DNA from 2 places in the Alteromonas alvinellae genome. Region 2 is predicted to be linked to the other one. Evidence: predicted binding sites of a transcription regulator. Region 2 holds the regulator's gene; the other holds the start of a gene.

Region 1 (6,262 bases), on a different contig from region 2:
GTTTCCAAACTAATATTTATGAGTAAGATGGAGACCAAATAACTCGCTCTTGATGTACTCCTGAACTTTAATGTGAGAGATAAGCTTATGACCCATTGCCATGTATTTTTCGTTTCGGGAGTTTCAGGAACGGGAAAGTCGACATTGAGCCAGCATTTAGCCCAACGTTTTGACATGCCTTTCGAAGAAGGAGATCGTTACCATAGCGAGGCAAACGTTGAAAAAATGTCTTCAGGTATACCACTGCAGGATGCAGACAGATGGGAGTGGTTAATTACGTTAAACATGATTGCCAAGCAACACATTCACGCCGGCCGGAACGTGGTTATAAGCTGTTCAGCGCTGCGCTCAGCCTATCGAGACGTGCTAACCAAAGATATCGCGTCTCACTGCCACTTTATTTACCTTCATGCGTCACAGTCTGTGCTTAGTGCGCGATTAAAACAACGGGAGCATTTTTTTAACGGTGATGCTATGCTCGAAAGCCAGTTTGCAGCCTTAGAGCTGCCTTCTAAAGACAACGCATTCATTATTGATGTTACACAAACTTTCGAGTGTGTTTCTCAGCAGGCGGAAGACTTTATACGCCCTTTGATATCGAATTAAACATCACGACATTAACACTCACTTCCGCGCGGATTAGCGGACCTAGCAGCACATAAAAAGATCGAAGAATGAGTAAGGTAAAAAAGTCACGCACAAAAATATCAGACGTAGCCAATCATTTGGGGGTTCACAAAACTACCGTATCTCGCGCGCTTAATAATTCTAGTGGCATTTCTAAATCACTCGCCCTTAAGATCAAAAATGCAGCGCGAGAGCTAAACTATATTCCGAACCGCGCCGCCCAGTCATTATGCTCAGACAATAATAGAACCATCGCGTTATTGCTTCCGTCTTTTGGAAACAATGTGTTTAACGATGTGATGTTAGGCGTAAAGGCCGTTGCCGACAAAGCCAATTATGCACTGATGATTGGCGACTCGACCTATACCGAGCTTGGCGAGGAGCGTACTGTCGAATCTTACATTCAACAGAACGTGAGTGGCTTCATTCTTACTTCGACGCGCCATACAGAAGAAACGAGAAAAATGCTGCTAGCCACAGGGACGCCTGTGGCCGAAATTATGGATATTTCTAGTGAGCCCTTTGATATTAACTATGGGGTAAATAACGAATTAGCAGCCCAATCTATGACCCAACATCTCATCGATAAAGGGCGCCGCAACATTGCTTTTTGCTCTTTGTTTTTAGATTGGCGCGCAATATTGAGAAAACAGGGCTGGGCAACCGCACTGGACAATGCTGAGTTGTCCGCCGAGCGATATGTTTCTTCTAGAGCCGACGCCACATTTCAAGCTGGTGCTGAGCTTCTTTCAGAAACACTGCATAAATGGCCGGATACTGATGCGCTATTTTTTGTGAGTGACGAGCTTGCTGCTGGCGCGGTGATGGAATGTAATAGACGAGGTATCAAGCCTGGTAAGGATATTGATATCTGCGGTTTCAACGACTTGAGTTTTGCGCGCTCAATTTACCCTGCCCTAACCACCGTATCAGTCCCGCGCCGTAAGATGGCAGAAATGGCAGCTGAATCATTGATATCGCTAATAGAGGGCGAAGACGTTGAACAAGCGAGCCAAGTTCTACCCTTTGAGCTTAAAATACGAGAAACCGCTTAGTAGACGTTTGGCAGCTTTCGCCCCTAGACTTGGTGCTCGCAAACCTGCGTTTCCTAACCTATTGCCTTTGAAGTTAGTCCTCAAAAACCCAGTGATAGTGCCATTTTAACGAAATTGCAGGGTCGTAAAGAAAACTCCCCTGCACACTCGCTCGATATTAAAGTGTAACCAATACTATTTAGGCGTCAGTATAGAGTGTAGTTATCCACTTCTCTTCATTGATGAAATTCCAGCTCCAGTCGGCCCACTTATCGTCTAAGCCCATCGCTTTAACTTCATCGAGGGTTTTGCCGTCTTGCTTAAGTGCCTTAACGTAGCTGAACGTTTCAGAGATCATAGCTAAAAATGCGCTGTATTCTTGCTTGTTACTGATGTCGCCGTGGCCAGGAATAATAACGGTTTCATCGTCTATTTTAGCAAGCAGCTGTTTTACTGAGTCCATATAGCCTTCCACATTACCGCCAGCACCTTGGTCGATGTAGGGAAAGCGACCATTAAAGAACAAGTCGCCGGTGTGCATAACGTTGGGTTGCTCGAACCACACTACGCTATCGCCGTCGGTGTGGCCTACCGCTAAGTGCATGACGTGAAGGGTTTCACCATTGAAGTAAATTTTTATGCCGTCTTCATAGGTGATAGTTGGCAGCGCTTCCGGTTTTATCTTTTCATCGTTAGCTAGACGAACACGCACATTTTCGTGCGCCAGAATGGTCGCACCTTTGTGGCTGTGGAAAAACGCATTAGAGCCTGTGTGGTCGCCGTGATAATGTGTGTTTATCACATACTTTGGCTTGTCACTCCCGAGCTCACCAAGCTGGGCCGCTATCTTTTCTGCAAGCGGCGCAAATTGATCGTCGATGATCAAAACACCGTCTTCCCCAGCAGATACGCCGATATTTCCACCTGCACCTGTAAGCATGTGCACTGAGCCTTTTATCGCTGTCGCTTTAACTTCGACATCGGCAAATCTATCTTGTGCATTTGCGGGATTAATCGTTGAATAAACCAAAGGGCTCGAAGCAATAAACGCAGCCAAAATGTGTGCGCTAAGACGAGGTGCAGTTTTCATTATTATTTCCTTGTAAGAAGCCTGTTTATTAAAGACCTCTTACACTATGACCTAATTTCACAATTAGATCATTTTTTCATCATCGGGAATATTGCCAACATAAGCAAAACGGGTGAGTGTTTCTCCGTCTTTTTCAACCGACTCAACAAACATATCTAGGGGACGAACCCAAAGCGCTTTTTCGCCGTAGCATGGGCGGTATACCACTAGCTTACTTTCATCTTCTGAATGCGTCGCCACTTCGTATACATCGTATAAATTACCTTTGTAATGTTTGTAGCGACCAGGGGTTTTAAGTTCTTTCGAGTCCATAACGTCCTTCATTAAAGTGGGAAAAAATAGTAAGGGTTAGCCAACCGCTTTCATTTGCCAAAGATTAAATGGTCTTAGAAACTAAACTCTGTGGGATTGGCCTTTAATCGGGTAATACAAAACTGTCAGTCTATCGCATAGTATCAGTGCGTTAAGTATAACAAGTGGTTAGATTGAGGCTACTGCATGTTAGTACTTAACAAGTGAGCTTATTGGCTAAATCGGTTCAAAAGGTAACACCAATTGCTGTGTTGATTGATCGGCAGCAAGACCTATATGAACGCCAACAAGACGAATACCCCGCCCTGTTGCTCGTTCGAAGGCTTCCTGCATTAACGTGCGAAAATACGCTTCATCAAGCGTGGCACAGCGGTGCTCTACCGTAGTTAGTTGGAAGTCGTTAAACTTAAGCTTAACGCCCTGCGTGCGAATACGTACAGGCTTACCCGTTCGCTTCTTGTGATTTTCCATTCGCTCTTGAAGCTTTTCAAATAAATGTGGCAAGAAGTCAATGCACTGCTCGAAGGTGTGGATGTCTTCGCTTAACGTACGCTCCACACCAATAGACTTGCGTTCACGAGATACCGATAGTTCACGTTCATCAATACCGTGAGCTCGCTCCCACAGCACACTGCCAAATTTACCCAGCTCTTTTTGAATGCGCTCAAAAGGGTATTGGCGAACATCGTCGCAGGTATTAAGCCCCATACGCTGAAGCTTTTGCATGGTGACTTTGCCTACGCCCGGTATTTTCTTTAGTGGCATTTCGCGTACAAACTCATCGAGCTTATCAGGAGTAATAACACAAATTCCATCGGGCTTATTTTCATCGCTCGCCACTTTTGCCACAAACTTACAAGGCGCAACACCTGCTGAAGCTGTAAGCCCAAGTTCATTTTTAATGCGTTCACGTATTTCTTCAGCAATTAACGTGGCGCTGCCACCGCAAAATTCACTGTTAGTCACATCTAGGTAGGCTTCATCTAATGATAAAGGCTCAATGAGGTCGGTATAATCAGCAAATATCTTACGTATTTTTTGCGACTCGGCAGCGTACACATCCATGCGCCCTTTTACGAGGGTCAAGTTTGGGCATAGCTTTAAAGCATACGCTGTAGCCATAGCTGAGCGCACACCAAATTTTCGGGCGGGATAGTTACAGGTAGAAATAACCCCTCGACGGTCGGCACTGCCGCCTATCGCAATGGGAATATCGCGCAAGGCTGGGTTGTCGCGCATTTCAACTGCGGCGTAAAAACAATCCATGTCGACGTGGATAATTTTTCGCATTACGTGCCTTTGTTCTTTACGTGCTTACGCAAAACTGTATAAAAAGACAGTATATTATTATTAGTGCCGAATTACACTATTTCGTTGTGATCTCCCAAAAAATTGATGGCTCGGCTAGCTACATTTCAACCAATGTCACAGTGTGAGCGAATTTATCGAAACAACGTCAATAGATCTCAATATTAAAGAACGTAATAGATATGCCCACAAAAAAAGCGCTGTCGATTAGTATCAAACAGCGCTTTTAAACCTTAAACCAACGGTGGGTTAAGCATTACAAAATTTGGTTCTGCTTCCACTCGTTTAGTTTTTTCTGGCGGGCTTCTTCTTTTTCCATGCGCGACTTTTTACGATCACACGGTTCTGGACAGTCACAGGCTTTTTCAATACCTAGTGCACCTAAGCCACCACAGCTTCCAGAGATTGATTTTTTCTGAAAAAGGTAACCTACGGCCATAGCCAGTACCATTGTTAGAAAGAAACCAAAAGCAAGGATAAATGTAGACATTGCTACCCCCTAATTATGAACTGTGACCAGTTTATCAAATTCTGGCGACGCATACTCTTCAAATCCGTCTTCTGTGCGACGAATGAGAAATACAGCAAGTTGTTCTTGCTCTGCAACTGCTATTGCTTGTTCCCACCCCATCACATTAAACGCTGTTGCCAAGCCATCAGACGTCATCGACGAAGGGTGGACAACGGTGACCGACACCAAGTTGTGTGAAATTGGTTTGCCCGTTGTGGGGTCGATTAGGTGCGAATAACGAACGCCGTCTTCTTCGTAATAGTTGCGATAGTCACCTGATGTAGCAACCGCGTTTTCTCCTATTGAGACAACTTTTTGAACAGCACGTTCAGTGGTAACTGGCTTTTCAATGGCAATAAGCCATTCACTGCCGTCGCCACGTTCACCTTTCACACGCATTTCACCACCTATTTCTACAAGGTAGTTTTCAATGTTGTGCTTTTCAAGGATCTCCGCCACTTCATCAACGCCAAAACCTTTTGCAATAGTCGACAGGTCGACATAAAGCATTGGGTGAGTTTTCTTTAAGCCTGTAGGCGTGGTTGACAGCTTCTTATAACCCACATATTCGCGAATATCGTCGATGTCTGTCTGGCTTGGTACTTTTTCAGGGCGCTTGGTTGGGCCAAACCCCCACACATTAACTAATGGACCAACGGTAACATCAAGCACACCACCACTAAGGTTTGCCAAGCGTAACGCCTCATTAACCACGGTTAGCGTATCTGGCGATACGGCGAAATTGTCGGTATAGCGATATTGGTTAAACCTTGAAAGCTCTGACGTTGGGTCGTAAGTAGACATCATCTTGTTTACCTCAACAAGACGGGCGTCTATTTCAGCTTGTAAGCCTTCCACCGGCGCTTCTGCTACAAGATATTTTATATTGTAGGTTGTGCCCATTGTTTGCCCTTGAAGGTGCACTACAGGCGTTTTTTCGTCGCTACAGCTTGCGAGAAGTAGAATACCTACCGCAACAAAGGCGAGGAATATTCGAATAGCAAATCGAATCACGATGTTGTCCTTAGCTAATATGCACAAAACGAAACGGGTATTATGTGCATTATGCGTTTTGCTTCAACGAAAAAGGGGCTTACGCCCCTTTTAATATGCTTGAGTTTTTAAGCGAGTAGCTTAGCCACCGAAGTCATCTAGCATGATGTTTTCGTCCTCAACACCTAAATCTTTAAGCATGTTGATTACGGCCGCGTTCATCATAGGTGGTCCACACATGTAGAACTCACAGTCTTCTGGTGCAGGGTGATCTTTCAAGTAGTTCTCAAGAAGTACTTGGTGAATGAACCCTGTGTAACCTTCCCAGTTGTCCTCTGGCTGAGGATCAGAAAGTGCTACGTGCCACTCAAAGTTATCGTTTTCTGC
Region 2 (6,262 bases):
GCAAAAATAGAAAAGAAATTAACACGCAGCTAGAGGCGCTGCGTATAGCCGTTGAAGAAAGTGTTGTTAACTATAAAACCGATCAAATAAACCTTACCATCAGCATAGGAGCTACTTTTGTCGATAGTACCCACGGCGCAGACTTTAGCGCGCTGTTATCAACCGCTGACAGAGCCCTTTATAAAGCAAAAGAGCAAGGCCGAAATCGCGTTGTCTGGGGAGACGATTGACCGTCACTGCATGTCGATAACCGCTAGCGACTTGTGTATCAGGCAACAGAGATATTGCCAGGAAAACGAAGATAAGTTATAAAAACCGAACATTTTAATGTTATAAACAAACTAGGCATGTGTCGTACTTTTGGCTGATGTTAGGCCACCATGCCTTACAAATCAGGGACGATGTATGAACACTTCGCGCTTGGGTTTCTCTGGCCTTTTTTCTATTCTAGCTCTTACAGCCTGTGGTGGTGGAGGGGGCTCGGACTCTCCGACTAACCCGACACCTGCACCGCCCCCAGAGCCCACTTCATTAGAAATTTTATCGAACCCCTTAGACTACTCGATAGCACAGCTAGACACTGCAGCTAAGCGTTATGCTGATAATAGCTATACGGGTGAAACAAACGTTGCAATCGCTGACATCAGCGCTGTGCAAAATGTATATATTACGCTTTTTGGTGAAGATCTCGCTAGTTCACCTTATCTTGACATATTTGAAGTTTCTGAACTTGTCGATGCTAACGGCAACATTGATGGCGTTATACAATGCTCAGATAGTGGCTCAATCAAGTACTCTGGAAAACTCGATTTAAGCACAGGCCTCGGAACTATAATTGTCGATTATGACCAATGCCTACACTATTATTTGAGCGCGTATCACGATGGTCAATTTTCTGTGGCTATTACGAAATCAGATGACGACAATTTCGAGGCAACGTCCTATTTTACGAGTCTTTCGATAGGAAGAGGGAGTCAACGTGCAACGCTAAAAGGGTTAATGAAAGCTGAAATAAGTTACGACCCACGCACGGGTTACTACAACGAAGAACTCATTCAGTACATGGCCGCGACCTTTAACGGTGAAGCCTATAAAATAAATGGAACTGCTTTCGATGGCTTTAATGGGTTGGGGTATTCCTCTGAGTTCGAGGGGACAATGCATATTGGCTCAAAAGGTAAGCTTGATTTTTCTTACTTCTCAGAGGAAGGAGGACTACCTTATGCTTCCCAAGGTTCTCTTGTAGTTAAAGGCAATAGAACCGCAGGCATTGATATTATGCAAGGTGCGGTTCGCTATGGTGAAGATACGAACGGGGATGACACCTATGATGTTGGCGTGTTTTTCAGCAGTATCGAGACATTTGCAAGCAGCAATACCGCGAACATCGTTCTATCCGATATAGAAACTATTTCAGCGCCTCCCGTTGCTGGTGAACCCTATTATTATGCTTATGACCCTGTTTACACGTCTGACGATATAACCGTTGATGAGGGGTATTATTACGACTCTGATACGCCTGAATCTGACCTGTCAGTATCTTACCGCTGGTACATTAATAACGTTGTTATAGAGGGTGTTAGCGGCAGCACACTGCCTGCTTATAACGCGGTATTCGGCGATGAACTGAAAGTAACTATGGTAGTGTCCGACGGTGTTAATATCGTTGAATCACAACCCGTTTTTATCACTATCAGTGACTCTCCAATGACACTTGTCGTCTCCAATATGCCTGAATCGGTAACTGCTGGTGGTTACGTCGAGTTCACGGTAAGCATGACTGACCCCGATCAAATTAATAGTGATGTTGCAGGCCAGCTTGTCGCTGCACCTACAGGAGTTACCTTAAACGACAACGGCTTACTAACGTGGCAGGTGCCCGACAGTCAACTGTTCAATGCGCAAACATATATCTTTAGCTTTGCGAGTCTGGATGGCGATGAGAGCCTGCAAACCGTAGAAATAACTGCTTATGCAGATAAAGCGCCGGCGTTTGCTCGCACAACTTCAATAACACCAATTTATAATAGAGGTTTTGCGATTGCCTCAACCAAGGGTGGGAATGAACTCATATCCGTCAATCATCGAAATGTGGGCGCCTTCTCGTTAAACGGGAATAAACTAGAAAATACCTATGTGTACCCTTACAAGTTACCTACCAGAGGAGAAATTAAAGGCGTTTATACACAAGATGCTGACGGTGATAGCAATGATGAAATCTATATCCTTACTGAACAAGGCTTGTCAGTTATAAAAGATCGTAACGACAACGCGGAAACTGTATTTGTAGCAGAGGATAAAATTACGTCAGGATGGTTTTACGATATTGATAGCGACGGTATTGAAGAAATTGCATACCTTCACGGCGATCATTATTACGATGCGACTTCTATCTCCATTCATAATGTAACAACTGGTGAGAAGTTACAGCAGTTCGATGTCGATGGTGTATCAACCCTTTCTTTTGGTAATGTGGACGACGACGCGTCTATCGAGTTGGTGACTAACAATGGTTACGTCTTCGATATTAATAGCGGCGCTAATCAATGGCTTTTTGGCAATGGGTTTAGCGACGCTTACGTCGCTGTCGGTGATATGAACAACGACGGTGTCGATGAAATCATTGGTGCCGACCGTTGGGAGAATATTTCAGTCTATTCAGCGGTATCGAAAAGTAATTTGGCGACAGCTGAGCATAACGATATCTGCGATTTGAGCTATAGCAAAGATGACCATACAAATAAGGGAATGTTTGTAATTTCTGAGTGCCAGTGGGGAGAGGTGAAAGCTTTCACGCTTGAAGGTGGTCAAATTTCGGAACAATGGAGCGTTATTCATAATACGTATAGCGGTATGTCGCTTTTAATCGGCGACCTGAATAACGATAGCCGAAACGAAATAATCTGGACCGGCGACAGCGAAATTCAGGTTGCACAGCAAGATGCTGAGGGCGACTACGTCTTATCAGATATACAAACTGAAGCACACTCTTCTAATTACTTTGCTGCCGGCTGGGCCCCTTTTGGTGATAATGATGAAAGAGCAGTCTTTGTTAGTGAGACAACTAACTACTACACATCAATTCAGGTGCTGTCAGTTAACACGAAGAATGAACTTACCATCAGCGACGAACTTGGCGACGATGTTTTTGACTATAGCAGACCCGTTGTTACTGACTATAACAATGATGGCGTGGGTGAATTATTCACAGGAGCTTTGAATAGCAATACATCATTCAACGTAGTTAAGTTGTCAGATAACTCAATTCAGTGGTCACTGAGCCAAAATCAAAACAGCCAAATCTCACTCATCGAAGCAATAGACGTTAATGACGATAATTTTGTTGATGCGGTCATTGTTGAAAACAATCGACTTAAAGCATTCGATATTGAGAACCAAGTTCTCATCGACGCTGTCATTAATGAGTTTTCAATTGATACTGTCGCTGAGCTCACCAATAATGGCGAACACTTCTTTGCTGTTAGTGGCTATGAATCATTAAAGCTCTATACAATGCAAGATGGCGAGTTTGTCGGACTAAATGCACTAGATGTTTCTTGTAGTCAATTGATAAGAATTAATGCTGATGGTGACGACGCCTCTGAGTTCGCATGCTTAGATAGAAACTACAATAGAATAAATATTTATGACGTAACAAATGACGCCTTGGTACTTAAAGAGGCCATAACGCCTACATTCAATCTTCAGAATATAGCCGTTATTCCAACGACATCGTCTAATCAATCAATACTTGGCATTTACCAAGCTGAAGAATATGACTCATCGTATGGATATTATGACAACGTTGCTTACCGAGTCACTGAAATAGATAACAAAGGACATGTCATTTGGCGTAGCCCTTCCATTGGCATTAATCATGTCGATGGTATGCGTACCCGAAAGAACAATGCCGGTGAAGTAGAGCTTCAAATAGGTAATCCGAACATGGCCCTTCTTGTGAAATAAAGGTAATACACTTGTCGCTGTCTATTGCTTATGGCAAAAGACGCGGCAAGTGCTTGTTATTTAGTTTTAGGTGTATATACTTACAGGAACTGTATGAACAGACAGGTCTTTTATGCGCCCACTCACAGCTCGACAAACAGAAGTTTTAGAACTTATCAAAACTACCATGCAAGAAACGGGGATGCCGCCTACGCGTGCGGAAATCGCTCGTCAACTTGGTTTTCGTTCTGCCAACGCTGCAGAAGAACATTTGAAAGCCTTGGCGCGTAAAGGCGTGATAGAAATTCTGCCGGGTACCTCTCGGGGTATCAAACTCAATATTCCCCTCGAAAATGACGTACCTGAAGAAGAAGGCCTACCTCTCATCGGGCGTGTGGCGGCGGGTGAGCCAATTTTGGCGCAAGAGCACGTAGAATCACACTACAAGGTAGACCCTGCACTGTTTCAACCTCAAGCAGACTTTTTACTGCGTGTTAACGGCATGAGCATGAAGGACATAGGTATTTTAGATGGTGATCTCCTTGCTGTGCATCGCACCACCGATGTTCACAATGGCCAGGTTGTTGTGGCACGTGTAGACGAAGACGTTACGGTAAAGCGTTTAGAGAAACGTGGTCGTGAAGTATTACTTCATGCCGAAAACGAAGAATTCGCACCTATTCGAGTAGACCTAGCCAACGAACCTTTTGCTATTGAGGGGATCGCAGTGGGCGTTATAAGAAACGCGGATTGGATGTAAGGTTTTAACACCTTCAATGAAAAGCGGCGCACTAGCCGCTTTTTTTATGCCTTTTATTGCTTTATTTCTACCAGTTTTCTGGAGTTAGGGTGACTAAGCACGCTTTTAAAAAACGAACCCAAACATGACTGTCAGAAAACGTATTAAGCGTATTTTGCCTGTGAATGAACTAATGAATATGCATTCATTATTTTAAAGTCTGTTTGAAAATAAATATTAGCAACCTATTAGTTGTTGATTTTATGATCAAATGATTGCTGATAAAACCTTTGTGTTGTTCAAAATGTGCGTTTGATTTTATCCTCGGCTACTACATGCTCATTTCTTTTTCCATCCAATATGTAACGTAAGGCTGCCAAATAAAATGATTAAAAATTGAACACTTCGTTAAATTTTTAACAGAAAAGACTAGACGGCACGGCATTATTGCGCAATTCTTAGACAAAGATTAACAAAATAATAACAATGACTCTTAATTTGTTTTACAAGTTGAGGTAATGGGTCAATCGTTCGCAAACCATTTGGTAGGGCATCGCGCAAAATAATCAGCGTTTTTGGTCTTGCTATTACGGAGGTGCTGAGTGAAACAACTAACGACCGTTTTCGCAAAATGGTGTTCAACAATACCGTTTTTGCTTCTTTCCCCTTTGCTTCTTGCCCAAGAAGTCAGTGAAGAGGCTTCTTCACTAAACTTAAGACGCGGTGCCACTGACATCAGTGGCCAGGTTTACGACCTCCACATGCTGATGTTTTTTATATGCGTTGGCATTGCTGTTGTAGTGTTTGGGGTTATGTTTGCCTCGATGTATCTGCACAGAAAGTCCCGTGGCGCGAAGCCAGCAAATTTTCATGAGAACGTGAAAGTTGAAATTGCTTGGACCGTTATCCCCTTTCTTATTCTTATTTTTATGGCTGTGCCTGCAGCGAATACGCTGATTGCGATGGAAGACACATCTGAGCCTGACATGACTGTGCTAGTAACAGGCTCACAGTGGAAGTGGCACTACAAGTACATGGACAGCGACGTTGAGTTTTATTCATTGCTTGCTACTCAACGCGAGCAGATAGAGAACAAGTTCCAGAAAACAGATAACTACCTGTTGGAAGTAGACCGCCCATTGGTTATCCCGACTGGAAAAAAAGTACGCTTTCTTATTACTTCAGACGACGTTATCCACTCTTGGTGGGTTCCTGATTTTGCGGTGAAAAAAGATGCCAACCCCGGCTTTATTAACGAGTCTTGGGCCAAGGTGAATGAGCCTGGTATTTATCGCGGACAGTGCGCAGAACTTTGTGGGAAAGACCACGGCTATATGCCGGTTGTGGTGATTGCTAAAGAGCCTGCTGAATTTGATAAATGGATGGGCGAACAAGAAGAAATTGTTCGTAAAGCAAAAGAAGAAGAGCAGCGTCTACTTTCTATGAACATGTCGATGGATGAGTTAATGAAAGTTGGCGAGCGTGTTTACAACACCACCTGCGCTGCTTGCCATATGCCAAATGGTGAAGGTTTACCTGGCGTGTTCCCGGCATTAAAAGGCAGCAAAATGGCGTTAG

What was found. Region 2 encodes LexA, which represses DNA repair genes until DNA is damaged. Its sites were predicted from a motif close to TACTGTATNNNNATACAGTA; they were not measured.
Region 1: dinB (DNA polymerase IV) is a predicted target of LexA. The motif match lies at 4,386-4,405, and genes of this name have one in related genera.

What each region holds. Positions count from the first base shown of each region.
Region 1 is NZ_CACSIH010000159.1:15,246-21,507, forward strand. It holds gene ACX5KA_RS11855 (gluconokinase) at 88-606, shown strand; gene ACX5KA_RS11860 (LacI family DNA-binding transcriptional regulator) at 675-1,682, shown strand; gene ACX5KA_RS11865 (MBL fold metallo-hydrolase) at 1,861-2,751, opposite strand; gene ACX5KA_RS11870 (DUF1653 domain-containing protein) at 2,815-3,063, opposite strand; gene dinB (DNA polymerase IV) at 3,280-4,353, opposite strand; gene nqrM ((Na+)-NQR maturation NqrM) at 4,628-4,861, opposite strand; gene ACX5KA_RS11885 (FAD:protein FMN transferase) at 4,871-5,896, opposite strand; gene nqrF (NADH:ubiquinone reductase (Na(+)-transporting) subunit F) at 6,017-6,262, opposite strand, start outside.
Region 2 is NZ_CACSIH010000113.1:84,156-90,417, forward strand. It holds gene ACX5KA_RS08005 (sensor domain-containing diguanylate cyclase) at 1-230, shown strand, start outside; gene ACX5KA_RS08010 (hypothetical protein) at 406-3,966, shown strand; gene lexA (transcriptional repressor LexA) at 4,079-4,705, shown strand; gene coxB (cytochrome c oxidase subunit II) at 5,287-6,262, shown strand, end outside.